DNA from 4 places in the Paenibacillus sp. 11B genome. Region 1 is predicted to be linked to each of the others. Evidence: predicted binding sites of a transcription regulator. Region 1 holds the regulator's gene; each other region holds the start of a gene.

Evidence for each region. The regulator LexA, encoded in region 1, represses DNA repair genes until DNA is damaged. The targets are predictions, from matches to a motif close to CGAACATATGTTCG.
Region 2: the regulator LexA is predicted to act here: its motif matches at 2,089-2,102, upstream of recA (recombinase RecA).
Region 3: the regulator LexA is predicted to act here: its motif matches at 2,397-2,410, upstream of Q0V21_RS31145 (DNA polymerase IV).
Region 4: the regulator LexA is predicted to act here: its motif matches at 2,931-2,944, upstream of addB (helicase-exonuclease AddAB subunit AddB).

What each region holds. Positions count from the first base shown of each region.
Region 1 is NZ_JAUKNS010000001.1:478,659-483,018, reverse strand. It holds gene Q0V21_RS02135 (aldehyde dehydrogenase) at 1-977, shown strand, start outside; gene lexA (transcriptional repressor LexA) at 1,090-1,716, opposite strand; gene Q0V21_RS02125 (LysM peptidoglycan-binding domain-containing protein) at 2,033-2,410, shown strand; gene Q0V21_RS02120 (DUF896 domain-containing protein) at 2,507-2,716, shown strand; gene Q0V21_RS02115 (hypothetical protein) at 2,844-3,356, shown strand; gene Q0V21_RS02110 (HAD family hydrolase) at 3,385-4,191, shown strand.
Region 2 is NZ_JAUKNS010000002.1:907,694-912,053, reverse strand. It holds gene pgsA (CDP-diacylglycerol--glycerol-3-phosphate 3-phosphatidyltransferase) at 1-567, shown strand, start outside; gene Q0V21_RS12520 (competence/damage-inducible protein A) at 676-1,932, shown strand; gene recA (recombinase RecA) at 2,172-3,236, shown strand; gene Q0V21_RS12510 (regulatory protein RecX) at 3,562-4,299, shown strand.
Region 3 is NZ_JAUKNS010000010.1:157,518-161,877, reverse strand. It holds gene Q0V21_RS31160 (glucosaminidase domain-containing protein) at 1-899, shown strand, start outside; gene Q0V21_RS31155 (hypothetical protein) at 899-1,309, shown strand; gene Q0V21_RS31150 (NPCBM/NEW2 domain-containing protein) at 1,378-2,085, opposite strand; gene Q0V21_RS31145 (DNA polymerase IV) at 2,434-3,675, shown strand; gene Q0V21_RS31140 (YolD-like family protein) at 3,672-4,037, shown strand; gene Q0V21_RS31135 (YhjD family protein) at 4,021-4,360, shown strand, end outside.
Region 4 is NZ_JAUKNS010000001.1:1,320,669-1,325,028, reverse strand. It holds gene Q0V21_RS05870 (Na/Pi cotransporter family protein) at 1-828, opposite strand, end outside; gene Q0V21_RS05865 (class I SAM-dependent rRNA methyltransferase) at 1,440-2,816, shown strand; gene addB (helicase-exonuclease AddAB subunit AddB) at 3,010-4,360, shown strand, end outside.

The DNA of each region.
Region 1 (4,360 bases):
TTATTATTGCACCGTGGAACTATCCGTTCCAATTGGCCTTTGGTCCTCTGATTGGAGCCATTGCTGCAGGTAACTGTGCCATTATTAAGCCGTCGGAATTAACTCCTGCGGTATCACGTCTGACTTATGATTTGATTCATGAGATATTTCCTATTGAGTACCTGGCAGTTGTGGAAGGGGAAGTTGAGACAAGTACAGCATTATTGAAGGAAAAGTTTGATTATATTTTCTTTACAGGCAGTACAGGTGTTGGCCGTATCGTTATGAAGGCTGCTGCCGAGCATTTGACTCCGGTTACGCTTGAACTAGGTGGCAAGAGTCCGGTCATTGTTCACCAGGATGCAGATTTGCAGCTGGCAGCTCAGCGCATTGTTCGCGGTAAATTTCTGAATGCTGGACAAACCTGTGTCGCTCCGGACTACCTGCTTGTACACGAGAATGTACATGACAAATTACTGGAATTGATCGATGCAGAGATTCAGGATAAATTCGGAGATGATGTGATGCAAAACGCAGATTTTCCGCATATTGTCAACGGGCGTAACTTCGACCGATTATCGGTGTTGCTCCAAGATGGCAAAGCACTGATTGGGGGACGTTCTGAGCGTGATCAGCTGCTTATAGAACCAACAGTATTGGGACATGTGGATTGGAATTCCCCTGTGATGCAAGAAGAGATCTTTGGTCCGATCCTTCCTGTATTTAAGTTTAAAGACCTCAATCCTATGCTAGATGAGATTATTCGCCGTCCAAAACCACTTGCATTATATCTCTTCACTAAGGATGAGGCTCTGCAGGATCAGGTTCTGAATCAAGTATCTTTTGGTGGTGGTTGCATAAATGACACATTGTCTCATATGACTTCACATTATCTTCCGTTTGGCGGAGTAGGAGAAAGTGGAATGGGTTCCTACCATGGTCAACAGAGCTTTGATGTGTTTTCTCATCATAAGAGCATTCTTAAACGCAGTGAATAACAAGCTTACGTAGAGCAATATAAGCAGTAGGCAGAAAAAGAGGTTGTCCCGTTCAACGGGACAACCTCTTTAAGTATCTTATTGTGAAACATCTAAGCTGCTTCAAAACATATTAATGAATATCACGGAAAAGCCCAATGACTTTGCCCAGAATGCTAACGTGTTTCAAACGCAAAGGTTCAAAAGTCGAATTTTCCGGTTGAAGACGAATATGATCTTTCTCTTTGTAGAACGTTTTTACCGTTGCTTCATCGTCTTCAGTCATGGCTACTACGATATCGCCGTTATCTGCAGTTTGCTGCTGACGTACGATAACATAATCTCCGTTAACAATGCCTGCTTCAACCATACTGTCTCCCACGACCGAAAGCATAAATACTTTCTGTTCGCCCACATAATGCGTAGGAAGAGGGAAATAATCTTCGATATTTTCTGTTGCTGTGATTGGAACCCCTGCAGTAACTTTACCCACGACAGGAATGCGAGCAACGCTGTGAGCAAACTGATGTGAATGCTCTGACTCTTCCTGGCTGAGAAGCTCAATGGCTCTTGGTTTGGTTGGGTCACGTCTAATTAGACCTTTCTTCTCCAAACGATCCAGATGTCCATGTACTGTAGAGCTGGAAGCCAATCCAACGGCTTCACCAATTTCGCGTACGGAAGGAGGATACCCCTTCAACCGGACTTCATTGCGTATAAACTCCAGAATAGCCTGTTGCCTGCTGGATATCTTCGACATACCGTATCAACCCCATTTTAGTAACGTTTGGGAAAATTATAACATAGAACCTCCGTTCGTACAAACATAAGTTCTAAATAAAATGCCATAAAATCAATGTTTTTTTGCGAATTTGTATGAAAATGAATTTTGCATCTAAGCAAATACTGCAAATGATAGTGCCATACTATAGAAGAAAGATAGTAAAAGAAAGATGAGTGATAGAACTCAATAAAAAAAAAGCGAACAATTGTTCTAAAAAGTTATTGTGCAAAACAAGTGTTCGTGTTATATTGATTTTAACGGATAGGAACAAACGTTTGGAGGTCGATATTTAATGAGATATTCTACTTATCAAAGCATTTACGAACCGGTGCATTCAGAAGTGGTTGAAACTAACATAAGAAATTTTAAAAAGGTTTTTGCAATAGGTAATATCCCAACCTGGGTGTTGAAATTAATAATCGTATCATTAATTATATTGGTTGGTTGCAGTACAGTGCTAACAGTGTTTGCAGGCAATGAGAACGATTTGTTGCCTGGAGGAAAGATGGCAGTTTCACAAGGAGATACGCTGTGGAGTATATCATTGGATCATAAACCGGAAACGATGGATACACGTGTATATATAGAAGCAATTAAGAAAGTGAATCAACTTCAGTCCACTTCAATAAAGGTGGGGCAAGTCTTAATACTGCCACAATTCACAAAATAAAACTGCATATCCACACGCGCTAATGCGTGTCAGCTTGACAAGCTGCCTTTAACATGTCAAAGTTAATAAGACTTTGTATTTTTGGAGGGGACAAGCTTGGATATAGATAGTCTGGTAGCACGTATTAATGAATTGGCCCGTAAGCAAAAATCCACTGGATTGTCAGAGGAAGAGCTCGCTGAACGTGCCAAGCTTAGAGAGATCTATTTGAATAACATTCGAAGCAATTTCAGACAGCAGCTGGATTCGATTGAAATTGTAGATGATGAGAATGATCAAGGCCACCAAGGCAAACTCAAACATTAAGGAAACCTAATGATATCATATATGATATTTAGGTTTCTTCCTGTTATCTAGAGGTTGCAAATTATAGGGGGAAATGTTGGTTTGCATTTATGTAAGCCGATACAAAGAACATCTAAGGGGGATTCTCATGTCGCGTTCGTTCGAGAGAACGGTTCGGAAAAATTCTAAGCAGTTGAATCAGCAACGTAAAAAAAGCGGTCAACCGGTTTCCGGTACACCAGGTGAGGACGTATTCAAAGGACGCAGCCTTCTGTTTCCTATTTTTCTGATCGGACTAGCATTCCTGTATCTCTTTATGAGTACGTTTCTTGTTAAAGCGCCGATGACCACCTGGGACTGGGTAACCATGTTGCTGTATGTATTTTTGGCAGTCATCTTCATGCTCCGTCGTCCATATGTCAAAATAGGAACTAACCGGATTTTGACGACAAAGGGCAATCGCGAGCGTTCAATTGGAGTTGACGATATCGTGAAATTCAGAATTGAGCCAGGCACAGTTGTGATTGAGCATAATGCACGAGGTAAGAGATGGGTATTTACCAAACTACTCAATCGTTATGATACCGATGCAATTACTGAGCGTCTTCTGAAATTCGCCAAAGCACATCAGATCACCGTGGAAACTTACGAGAAAAAGTAATTATTGCATAAAGGGGAAGATGACCGAAATGGCGTTAAAAGCGATTTTGTTCGACCTGGATGATACTTTGCTGTGGGATGAGCGCAGTGTTCGAGAGGCCTTTCATGAGACTTGCCTGATCGCAGCGCAAGAGACTGGAGTTAAACCGGAAGATCTTGAAGAAGCTGTTCGTAATGAGGCACGTAATCTATATGAGTCCTATGAAACTTTTTCGTTTACCAAAATGATTGGGATCAACCCGTTCGAAGGTCTTTGGGCTAACTTCACGGGTGGGGATCAGCCGGAGTTTCGCCAGCTGGAGCAGATTGCACCTGCATATCGTAAAGAGTCATGGCGTCGTGGCTTGTTAAAGCTTGGTGTTGATCGTGAAGATCTGGCGGAAAGACTTGCCTCACAATTTGGGGCAGAGCGGAGATCGAGACCCCATGTCTATGAAGAAACGCTGGAAACATTAAGTCATCTACAAGGGAAGTTCAAGCTTTTGCTTTTAACCAACGGCTGTCCTGCGTTGCAACAAGAGAAACTTGATGGTGTTCCGGAATTAGCTCCTTTTTTTGACGAAATTATTATTTCGGGTTCGTTCGGTAAAGGGAAACCTGACCCTTCGATTTTCGAGCACGCATTGAGTAAGCTGGGAGTACAGCCTGAGGAGAGCATGATGGTTGGAGATAAGCTTACGACTGATATTCGTGGAGCATTGTCTGCAGGCATTCAGTCTGTTTGGATTAACCGTGAGAATAAAGTTAATACCGAATCGTATGTGCCTGACCATGAAATCAAGCATTTATCCGAATTGGAACGCATTATTGCTGAATTTTCTATTAGTGCATCATAAATCGTATTTTTTTGTGTTCTGTCCAAACATTGTAAGATTTCATTAGATGTACTCCATCCATGAAACCTTACAATGTTTTTTGTTTTGGGGTAGCTAAAACTATACCGTATTAACGAATTTAAAATTTTTTACTAAAAGTTATTGAAATTATAGAACTGCTGATTTAGAA
Region 2 (4,360 bases), on a different contig from region 1:
ACGCTTGCACGAATTTGCTTAATCCCTTTTTTGATGGTGTTCCTGCTCGTAGATTTTCCGTTCTATCCAGAGCCGTTGCAATTGGGGAGCTTATCGCTTCCGTATAATCAATTAATTGCTGCTGTTATTTTTATCATTGCGGCAAGCACGGATGGAATTGACGGCTATCTGGCGCGGAAAAATAATATGGTCACCAACCTGGGAAAATTGCTTGATCCGCTGGCTGACAAATTGTTGGTTACTGCGGTGCTGATTTCTCTTGTAGAAATGGGTAAGTTGGATTCCTGGATTGCCGTGGTCATTATTAGTCGTGAGTTTGCGGTTACCGGCCTGCGTCAGATTGCATTACTGGATGGTTCGGTTGTTGCGGCAAGTGCCTGGGGCAAACTGAAGACTGTCGTGCAAATTGTCGCGATTGTGCTGTTGCTGTTGAATAATTTCCCGTTCTCATTCACGGGTATTCACATGGACATTATCGCCGTTTGGGCAGCAGCAATTATTACGATTTGGTCTGGTATTGATTACTTTATCAAAAACAAAAATTTGCTTCATTTATCAAAGGTGTAACGGTTTGCGGTTAAATGGGGAAGCATGAAGAAATCATTTGTACGAAGGGCAATAGGAAATTATCCTATTGCCCTTTGATCACTCACCACGTGTACAGGAGGATGCTGAATGAAGGCAGAAATCATTGCAGTTGGCACAGAATTGTTGCTTGGACAAATTGTGAATACCAATGCCAGATATCTATCCCGTGAATTGGCTGCGATCGGGATTGATGTATATTTCCAAACGGTGGTTGGTGATAATTTAAATCGACTTAGTGACGCGATACGCATCGCTCAGGGTCGTGCAGATGTCATTTTATTTTCAGGAGGCATCGGTCCTACACAGGATGACCTGACTAAGGATGCGATCGCGGCGGTCTTGAACCGCAAACTGCATATAGACCGAATGGCTATGGACAAAATTGAGGGTTTCTTCCGAGATCGAAATGTAGATATGACGGAAAACAATCGTCGGCAGGCAATCGTTATAGAAGGCGGGACACCGCTGGCGAATGAAACAGGCCTTGCCGCAGGAAATGCGATCTCTGATAATGGTAAACATTATGTTGTGATGCCTGGACCACCGAAAGAGCTGATTCCCATGTTTGAACAGGAGGTTAAGCCTTGGTTGTTCCAGCATGTACTGACTGAAGAAATGCCCATTTATTCAAAAATGCTGAAGTTTGCAGGAATCGGTGAATCGGCATTGGAAGACCGGCTCCTTGATCTGATTGATACACAGACAGATCCTACCATTGCGCCGTATGCAAGTGAGGGAGAAGTTACGGTACGTGTATCCACAAAGGCTCCAAGTGAGAGTGAGGCGAAGCTGAAGCTGGATGCAATGGAAGTGCAGATCCGGGAACGATTGCCAGAGCATCTCTACGCGAACGAGGACGTGCCTATAGAGTACACAATTGTGACCATGATGTCTGATATGGGTCTGACCCTTAGCGCGGCTGAGAGCTGCACAGGAGGGCTCGTCATGCAGAGCCTGACATCAGTTCCTGGCAGTGCATCGATGCTTAAAGGCGGAATTGTATGTTACTCCAATGAAATTAAGGAAAAGCTGCTCCATGTGCCGCATGACTATCTGGAAGGTGAAGATGCACCGGGCGCAGTGAGCCCGGAGGTGGCCAAAGTGCTGGCAGAGCAGATTCGCATGATTGGGGATGCAGATTTCGGTTTGTCAGTTACAGGGGTTGCGGGACCTGGTTATTCCGAGCGCAAACCGCCAGGACTTGTATTTATCGCTCTGGCGGAGCGTGGTAAAGAGACAGAAATTCATGAACTGCGTATTAATGGCAATCGCGAGACGGTTCGAATCCGTTCAGCGAAAGCGATTCTTTACCGTTTGTGGCGTAAGCTTGTGGAGATGGACTAGTTCACAGCTCGGATTGCATTTGCTAAGCCAAGCAAGTATAATAAAGGAAGACGGAAGAACCGTAGAATCAGGCTTTACAGCCTTGTTTACGGTTCTTTTTTCTGTTTAATGGAAAGTTTCCTTGAGGAAGAGGCGCCTCGGCCTTCACAAAAAAAACGAATGTATGTTCGAAAAAAAGCTTGGCAAACGTGTTAAAACAAGGTATCATTATCTTATAAACAGTAAAGGGTGTGAGCTTATTGTCAGACCGTCGTGCCGCGCTTGATATGGCGCTCCGTCAAATAGAGAAGCAATTTGGTAAAGGATCCATCATGAAACTGGGTGAGTCGACTCACATGAATGTGGAAATTATACCCAGCGGTTCCTTGGCTTTGGATATTGCATTAGGAACAGGCGGCTTGCCTAAAGGCCGTATTGTTGAAATATATGGACCTGAATCATCTGGTAAAACAACTGTTGCATTGCATGCGATTGCTGAAGTACAAAGAGCGGGTGGACAAGCTGCATTTATCGATGCAGAGCATGCTCTTGACCCGCAATATGCAAGCAAACTGGGTGTTAATATTGATGAGTTGCTTCTGTCCCAGCCAGATACGGGTGAGCAAGGGCTTGAAATTGCAGAAGCGCTTGTACGTAGTGGTGCTGTGGATATTGTCGTTATTGACTCGGTTGCTGCCTTGGTACCAAAAGCAGAAATTGAAGGCGAAATGGGTGATTCCCATGTCGGTTTGCAAGCACGTCTGATGTCTCAGGCGTTGCGTAAACTGTCTGGTGCAATTAGCAAATCCAAAACCATCGCAATCTTTATCAACCAGCTTCGTGAAAAAGTCGGTGTTATGTTTGGTAACCCGGAGACAACACCTGGTGGTCGTGCCCTGAAATTCTACTCTACAGTACGTCTGGATGTACGTCGTATTGAGAGTATTAAATCAGGCAATGACATCATCGGTAACCGTACCCGTATCAAAGTTGTAAAAAATAAAGTGGCACCGCCGTTTAAACAAGCGGAAGTGGACATTATGTACGGTGAAGGTATTTCGAGAGAAGGCAGTATCATCGACATTGGTACAGAGCTGGACATCGTTAACAAAAGTGGTGCGTGGTACTCTTACGAGGGCGAACGTTTGGGTCAAGGACGTGAGAACGCGAAGCAGTTCATGAAAGAGCATGCAGATATTGCTCAAGTCATTGAGCAAAAAATCCGTGTAGCCAGCAACTTGACTACTGCAGTTCCTGTGCCTACTAGTGAAGATCAACAAAAAGAAGCGGCAGAAGAACAAGAATTATTTGAAATTAACGAGTAAGCCCTCTGGACTCCCAAAGCTAGCCTGATTGAGCTTGGCTTAATCTAGCTGCTAAGGTGTTGTGGTGTGTACTCTCGCTGTCCAACAGCCTCTGTCCGAATGGACAGGGGCTGTTGGCACGCTTACTTTTAGTGTGAGGCCGGACATTGTTTCCGGCCTTTTGTATTAGCGTTAGATGTCTTCCGTGAGATAGCAAAGCGTTTAGTGAAGCTGCGTTTCCATTGGAGACATGCTAGGCGTATGTGAAGAAGTCTTTTGTTTTGCTGTGTGCTTTCAATTAGGCCATGCAGTTCAGACACAAAATGATGTGGAAGGGGCGAACTGAATGGACCAACATGATGAGGAATTATATGAAGAAGCAGAACTTGAAGGAATATCGCAATTCCCGGATAACGAAGAACTTACCATTACACGGGTCGAACGAACGAAGAGCAGGGAAGCTCGTTACCGGATTACCTTTGGTTTATATTCAATCACGGTGCTTGAAGATGTAATGATTAAATATCGGATGACCCGAGGAAATACATTTTTGAAGAAGGACTTGGAAGATATCATTGTAGCGGATGAGCGACAGCGGACGTATGTGCAGTCTTTACGATATCTGGAACATAAACCCCGCACACGCCACAAATTAAGTCAGAAACTTCGTCAAAAAGAATTTGCTGCACCGTTGATTGAAGAGGCCCTGGATCGGCTTGAGAGGGAGAATTTGGTCGATGATGAACTGTTTGCGAAGGAATGGACTCGTCAGCGTATGGAGGGCCAGCGGAAGGGGAAACTGTGGATAAGGCAAGAGCTGCGTCAGAAGGGCATTGCCAGTGAGCTGATTGCTGAAGCGCTGGAAGGTATAAGTACGGATTCGGAATTTGAGACTGCTCTAACCGCCGGACGCAAAAAATGGAATCAGGTCAAAGGAGACATCAAGGAGAAGAAACGTAAAACGCTTCCCTTCTTGATGCGACGAGGTTTTTCCATGGATATGGTGCGTCGGGTCGTGAATTGTTTAATTGAAGAAGATGAGGCGGGGGACCCCGAAGATGACGAAGCATTGTTATGGGATTAGCAGACTGGACTCACTATACTGCATTCTCTTGACAATTTCTTTCGTCAAATACTAAAATGGA
Region 3 (4,360 bases), on a different contig from region 1:
TTCAAGCCATTCTACCGGATGGGAGTGAAGTATCTGAACCTCCCCCAGAAGCTCCTCCCGTGCAGATCCCTTCAGAGATTGGCAATCTGACTAATCCGTTCTTTATTGCCTATGCCTCAGCAGCACAAGAGGAAGAACGTAGAAGTGGTGTGCCTGCCAGTATTTCACTTGCTCAGGCAGCGTTAGAGTCTGGGTACGGAAAACGGTCCATCTGTAATAATATGTTCGGGATTAAGGCAAATAAGAGTTGGAAGGGGCCAACCTGTACAGCCACCACGCATGAAGAGATTGGCGGAATTAGCGTGCAAATTCAAGCGAAGTTCCGCAGCTATAGTAGCCCATTAGCTTCCTTTGCGGACCACTCTGCATTCTTGCTGAAGAACAGCAGATATAAAAAAGCATTGAAGATGGAGAATCCATTCGCTTTTGCTAATGAGTTGCAACGTGCCGGCTATGCAACGGACAGCCAGTATGCGAATAAACTCAAGTCCATTATGCGTTCTCAGAACCTGGTCGCTCTCGATATGAACCGAGGAATTGATCCAACAACAGGGCTACCCTTTGAGAATATTGGTTTTGGCGGCTTTGGAGGAGACAATGGGGGCGTATACGATGGCTTGATTGACTCTATAACTATCACATTTGGTCTAAGGCAATATTATGGAACCCCCGCAACTGTAGGGAACTCCAGTAGCCCGTTTAGAGATCCGGATACCGGCAAATCGATTGTCAATTTGGAAAACTATAATCGTGTGGTAAACTTAGGATATGGGGGAGATCTTAACCCTCCGAGAATTTTTATGAAGGATATTCCAAATGCCGTAACGGTTACGATTGACTCTACTGGGAAGGATGCACTCCTGGTATCCAATATAGATTATGTAAAGGGGAAATATTGATGAATGCTCAAATTGCGGAACGCTCTGATTCTTTCTTCATGATGAATTTCGAGATCACCTTTAAAGGAGTTCAGGCCTGGTTAGACATGGCTGGACACCCTATGGATGATTCTAAACTATTCCGGTTGCTGTTCTCATCGGATTATCTGCAAGAACAAGCAGAAATACTCCGGATGATTGTTTACCGGTACGAAGATGTTTTCTTCCAGGCTAATCGTACTGCATTGAATGAACAGGAGTCTGACATGCGAGCGGATGTACATGAACCAATACATCAATTGTTGTTAAAAATGATGAATCAGAAAATCATTGCTGGGGAGGATAATGCACTCTTAGATCTGTACCTCATCCTGCAGAAGGATAAACAAAGTGAATTACCACAATATCCTACGTTGCACTGTTTCTTTTAAAAAAATGTGTATAAACGTCACTTTAAAAAGACATCCAGCCGAATTTGGACTGGATGTCTTTTCTAATTTTATTGAAAGAGTTTTGGTTCAGCAACTAAAACGTATGCCTCACCGTCTTTTGCTTTAAATTCAATTTTCAGTTTAAGAACACCTTCTAGATTCACATCTACAGGGATAGCGTGATCTCCTCCCTTTAAACCTTCAAAAGATTTAATCACTTCACCATCGCCATAGAATGTAACAGTATATTCACCTGAAGTATTTTTAGATTCATCTTCTACACCTACTAGAGCAGTCAGCTTTTTGTATTTCCCATCGAGATTATATTCAACCGAAGTAATTTTCTCATCTGCCCATGAACCGTTTACTTTTGAAAGGATATTATTTCTGTATTCTGTTCCAGTAATGCTTCTATCGGACTCATTAAACCACATACGGTCTCTATAAGCATCAAACCGTGCATAATCCTTTGAACTCAAATTAATTCCGTAGCCATCACGTTTACCAACCCATATTGCTTTGTTCTTACCATCGTATTCAACTTTTTCACCTAACCCCTCACTAACGAAGCGAAGAGGAACGTATGTAGTACCCTTATATATGAAACTAACTTCACCTGCTGCCTGTTTTTTCTCAACATTGTTAAACATAAACTTAAGATTCGCGATATCGACTGTTACTGAATTACTAGCCGCTAAGGCGGTCGTTCCAAAGATCATACCTGCTGCTACAAATCCTGCTATAAAACCTTTCGAACCTGATACTTTCTTTTTCATGATCTTATCTCTCCTAAATTCAATATTTACCAATTTTAATCATATACCATTACTTATAGTGGGACAATAGTAACATTTCGAGGAAGAATGACATGTCTTTAGAACCATGATAGTGAGTATAGTAATTTTAGAAACGATCTTGAGTATAATTTCCCGAGAAAGAAAACGAAGCAAAAGAGTAATTTTCATGCATTTATTAATCTACTCTTACTTGGCCAATATCCCACTAGGAAATACATTACACATGGACAGCAAAACATATAAAAATTTACCTCTTGCATAAAGAACGTGTGTTCGGTTTATAATATATACAAACATACGTTCTTTAAATGTACGGGAGTGATACCAATGGCCACTAAACAACGAACAATCATGCTTATTGACATGCAAAGCTTCTACGCTTCAGTTGAAAAGGCAAAGATGCCCCAATATAAAAACAAACCCTTAGCCGTAGCGGGAGATCCGGCAAGACGTTCTGGTATTATACTTGCTGCATGTCCACTGGCTAAAGCAAAAGGGGTATCTACAGCTGAACCACTATGGCAAGCACTTCAAAAGTGCCCGGAATTGATTGTCGTGAGACCCCATATGCAGGAGTATATCGAGGTTTCAACTCAAATCATGTCCATTATTGAGGAGTTTACTGACCTGGTGGAACCCTACAGCATAGACGAACTATTTACGGACGTGACTGGATCACTGCATCTGTTTGGTAACGACCCCATAGACCTGGCCAAACAAATTCAAGCCAAAATACTTAATGAGACCGGCGTATATGCCAGAGCAGGTATTTCGACCAATAAAGTGATGAGTAAGCTTTGTTGTGATATGATCGCCAAAAAAATTGATGGTGGAGTATTCTTTTTAAAGAAGGAAGAACTGCATAAACATATTGGGCATAAACCTATACGTGAAATGTGGGGAATTGGATCGAGGATGGAAAAACATCTTTGGAAAATGGGGATCCGGACAATAGAAGATCTTGCCACTACGCCATTATCCAAGCTAAGAAGCAAATGGGGGGTTAATGGGGAGGTCATTTGGAGGGTAGCCAATGGTTTAGATGAAAGCCCGGTATCGATCTCAACACATAGCGTCCAAAAGGATATCGGAAACGGAATGACTCTTCCCAGAGACTATGCAGAGGCCTGGGAGATTGACGTGGTCATTCAAGATATTTGTACAGAAGTATGCAGAAGAGCCCGCAAAAAGGGACTGATGGGTAGCGTCGTATCTGTCAGTTCATCGGGAGCAGATTTCGACCGGCCAACGGGGTTTCACCGACAGATTAAGTTACCCGACCCTACGAACATAACCGTGGATGTGTGTAGGGTTGCTAAGAAGCTATTCCATCATCACTGGGACGGACAGCCTGTTCGTCGTGTCAGCGTATCACTCTCTGATTTATCTAATGCGGACACGTACCAATTATCTTTATTCGATGATCAAGAGCAGAAACGGGCGATTGATCGAGTCATGGATGACATCAAAGATCGATTTGGCGACATTGCCATACTACGAGCAAGTTCTATTACTGCAGCTGGTCAGGCAATCGATAGATCAAATAAAATTGGAGGCCACTACAAATGAGCAAAAAACTGGTAGCTAACGGATTATGGGAATCTAATCGGATGATGTTGCCACAGCATAAAGAGCGAATCAATGAACACCATGCAGAAAAAGACTATATAGATAAACCGCTCTTACACGAAGATGAACGAGAGATCATTGGACAGAACTTACGGATGTCTCTTAATTATACGTTGGAAGCTACCCTCGAATTGTTTAACAAAACTGGGAGTACATTTATACAAGGGATAGTTACATCTGTAAGTAACTCTGGAAAACGAATTAAGATCGAATTAGAACAGGGTTATGATTGGATAGATTTTGATAAGCTGCTCTCCGTTCGACTTAATGAAGGAGGGCCTGACTTTGAAACAGACATCTGAAGAATTAGCTTTAGTAAAGAGACACGTAGAAATCCCTTTCTTGATGGATACGATCGAGGAGGATAAAAAAAGAATATCCGCTTCAACGTTAAAAATGAAAACTGCTTATGTGGATCATCTGGACACGATTCAGAGAAGGATCACTGTCGAAATGGTTGAGCTGAAGAAAACGCTCAGGCAAAATGATATTAAAATAATCAAGCAATACAGATCTACGGAAAGTTTAACTGTAGACTATTCCACTCACGGATATGAACATAAAATGACACTATTATGGAGCAAAGTGAAGGTCGATATCACATTGATTCTTACAGAGTACATGC
Region 4 (4,360 bases), 840 kb from region 1:
GCCGATCAGCGGCATAAACAGCAGCGCCCCCGCTATGTTTAATACAACATGGGAGGCTGCGACAAATTTGCCTGCGGATGCTCCGCCAGCGGCAGCAATCACGGCGGTGATACAGGTCCCCACGTTCGACCCGATCACAATGGCAATGCCGATCTCCACAGGCAGTACTCCTGTGGCTGCAAGCGTAATGGCCATGCTGATAACGGCTGCGCTGCTATGAATGAGCGCCGTCAGACAGGCACCTGCCAGAAAGCCCCACCACAAGCTGTCTGCTGAGCGGTCCAGGAACCACTGGAATACGCCCATACTCCGCAGCGGTATTGCAATGGATTGCATCACTTGAATGCCTGTCATGACGAGGGCAAATCCGGCGGACGCAAGAAAGCTGTATTGCATGGTAAACAGCGTCCGGCGTGTGCGCTCAGGAGCCAACTGATTTCGTTCACCAAGCACAACAAAGACGGCCCAGCCTGTCAGGGACAGGGCAAGCAGAGGCAGGGAGACTCGTCCGATCTGCAGTCCGACCAGCTCGGTGGTCAGGCACGTTCCGATGTTCGTTCCAAGAATAATGCCAAGTGTGCGTCCATAGGTAATCAATCTGGCGTTTGCCAGTCCAATGGTTAGCACCGTGACAGCCGTACTGCTTTGCAGCAGGGCTGTAGCGCCTGCACTGAAAGCCATGCCTTTCCAGGGTGCAGAGGTGGCCCGGCCCAGAAAACCAGCCAGCATCGGCCCGGCCATCCGTTGCAAGGCTGTTTCCATCAGCTTCATCCCACCCAAAAAGATAAGAAGCCCATATAATAGGGGCAGCACAACATCTCTGAACATGAGTTAACATCATTCCTTCCGTGCATGTCCTTATCTCATCCTATGAGAAAGCAAGGACAACCATGACAGGCTAACGGAATTCTGGAGACAATAGCATTTGAAAGACCAATAAGTTATCTTAACGGTCGCCCAAATTACCGCACCCCTATTCGAAAGATACGGAGATTCTGCAACGGAGGGGATGGAATTGGAACTGAAGAAGCGAAGCGCTCGCCTTTATCCCCGGATTTTCCCTTTGGAGAAAAGGAATCAAAAAAATCTGGGGATAACAGCGATCGGAAGGTTGTTCTGTCATCGTAGTGGTAAGTGTGAAATTTGAGATTCATCTGTACAATGCAACAGCGATCGAAAGTCCGACCCATCCCCGAAGCGATCACCTAAATTACCGCACCCCTATTCGAAAGATACGGAGATTCTGCAACGGAGCGGAGGGGATGGAATTGGAACTGTAGAAGCGAAGCGTTCGCCTTTGTCTCCGGATTTTCCCTGTGGAGTAAGGGAATCAGAAAAATCTGGAGACAACAGCGATCGAAAGTCCAATCCATCCCCGAAGCGGTCTCCTTTGCACCAAGCCTATCTTTTTAACTAACTATGAAAGAAGTGGATCTATCTTGCCATCAGTTACACTGGAACGCAGTCGCAAAAAGCGGCTTGAACATGCACATCCATGGATATATAACAATGAAATCGCCTCTGTTGAAGGAAACCCCGAGCCGGGAGATCTGGTCAACGTATTAAATCATCAAGGTCGCTATCTCGCGACGGGGTACTATAATCCTGCATCTCAAATCACAGTTCGAGTCGTGGCCTATCAACCTCTGGAGTTTGAACAAATGGATACTGCGTTTTTTGCAGCGCGTTTCCGCGATTGCTTGCGCCACCGGGAGCGTTTTATCCAGGATGGTGAGGCATACCGTCTCGTTTATGGCGAAGCTGATTTTCTGCCAGGACTAATCGTTGACCGTTTTGGCAGCATCCTTGTTGTTCAATTGCTCACATTGGGCATGGACCGTTGCCGCGAAGCGATCGTACAAGCTCTAATTGAAGTGATGCAGCCGGAAGGCATCTATGAACGCAGTGATGTGTCTATTCGTGAACTGGAAGGCTTGGAGCAGACGAAAGGGCCACTGTATGGGGATTGCCCGCGTCATGTCACGGTAACGGAAAACGGCTTGCTCATTAAGGTAGATATCGTGGAGGGTCAGAAAACAGGGTACTTCTTCGACCAGCGCGAGAATCGTGCAGCCATCGAACCGCTTATGAAGGGCTGGGGTTACAAGAGTGGCATTACGCTCCAACAGACCGAGCAGGATGGTACGCAGCAGTTACTTCCTGTCAATAAAAGCGGCAAGGTTGTGACGTTCCCTTATTGGGACGGAGCCACTGTGCTGGAATGTTTCTCTCACACAGGCAGCTTCACATTGAACGCCTGCAAATATGGAGCCAAAAAAGTAACATGCCTTGATATCTCAGAGCATGCGATTGAAAGTGCACGAACCAACGTAGAGCTGAACGGTTTCACTGACCGGGTCGAATTTGTCGTTGCGGATGCGTTCCAATACTTGCGTGAGCAGGTCAAAGGACTGGATGATCGTAATGTACGTGCGCGTGCTGGTGAACAGAAAGTGGATACTTCCAAAGCGCTTGCAGCCGGTGGTAAAACATTTGATGTGGTCATCCTGGATCCGCCAGCGTTTGCCAAAACGAAATCAGCAGTCAAAGGCGCATGCCGTGGATATAAGGACATCAATCTGCAAGGAATGAAGCTGGTGAATGAGGGCGGGTATCTGGTAACAGCAAGCTGTTCTTACCATATGCGTCCGGATCTCTTTCTGGAAACGATAGCAGATGCAGCCGAAGACGCAGGCAAAGTGCTGCGTCTGATCGACTGGAAAGCAGCCGGTAAGGATCATCCCCAAATTTTGGGTGTAGACGAAGGTCACTATCTGAAATTTGCCATCTTCGAAGTACGCAGCAAAAAGAATTAATTGAGCGATTTCAATCTAAATCGGACATACATTTAAGCAAAAGCCCACAGTTTGGATAAGCTGCGGGCTTTTTGCTATGCTGCACAGATGATCTCTAGAATTGCCGGATAGTGGCAAACGTATGTTCCGAACCAAGTCAAATATGTTATACTGGGAATTAAAATCTTGTTCGTGATGATTTGGAGGATTAAACATGTCCGTACGCTTTGTTATTGGCCGGGCAGGCAGCGGTAAAAGCGCGCTGATTACCCGGGAAATCACATCCCTGCTTCAAAAGGAACCACAAGGTAAACCGCTGATTCTGCTGGTTCCGGAACAGAGTTCGTTTCGAACCGAGCAGTCACTGGTGTCTTCAGGGGCTATTAAAGGTACCATGCGTGCTGAAGTGCTTGGTTTTCGCCGATTAGCCTACCGGGTAATGCAGGAGGCAGGTGGTTCTGCGCGAATTCCCATTGGCGCTGAAGGAAAAAAAATGCTGCTCTATAAAGTGCTCCAGCGCCGTAAAGAAGAATTGAAGCTGTTTGGAGCATCGGGCAGCCAGCTGGGATTTATAGGAGAACTGAATGACTTATACAGTGAGTTTAAACGTTATGAACTTGACCCCACTTCGCTGGAAGAAGGACTTTCCGCATGGAATACTTCCTCCTCCTCAGCACCGATTCTGGGAGACAAGCTGCATGACTTGCTTCTTATATACCGTGACTATGAAAAGGAATTGACTGAACTATATATCGATGATGAAGACACGTTGACTGAACTGACAGAGCGGTTGACGGAAAGCGCGTTACTGCAAGATGCACAGATCTGGATTGATGGATTTCAAGGATTTACCCCGCAGGAAATGAGTGTTATTGGAAGATTAATGCTGCAAGCTTCTTCCGTCACAATTGCATTGACGTTGGATCGTGCTTACGACCATGGTGCACTTCCAGGAGAATTGGAGCTGTTCCATCCTACAGCGAGTGCTTACGCGCGCCTCAAAGGCATGGCAGAGGATTTGGGGGTCCTTAGTGAGACGACCGTGCTTCAACCGGAAATTTTGCATAGATATGAAGGCAGTCCTGGACTGGCTCATTTGGAGGCTGGTTTTGATCGCAGGGTTCGCTGGATGAGTGAAGGTCGCGATGCAGGTATCCGACTTTACACAGCTGAGAACCGTCGGGCTGAGATGGAAGGGGCACTCCGTGAGATGCGTCGTCTGGCTCAAGATGAAGGTGCGCGTTACCGTGATATGGCAGTGCTCGTTCGTCAGCTGGATACATATGCGGACATTGCTGAGCCCCTATTTAGGGACTATGGTGTGCCTGTCTTTCTGGATCGGAGAAGAAATGAACTACATCATCCATTATCTGAATTTATTCGTTCGGCACTGGATATCGTTCGCCGCCGCTGGCGTTATGAGGATGTATTTCGCTGTGTCAAAACGGATCTGCTGCTTCCACAAGACGGATCCATCACACGTGAAGATATGGACCAGCTCGAAAATTATATACTGGCTTGCGGAATTCACGGATACCGCTGGACAGATGGAAAGCCATGGAAGT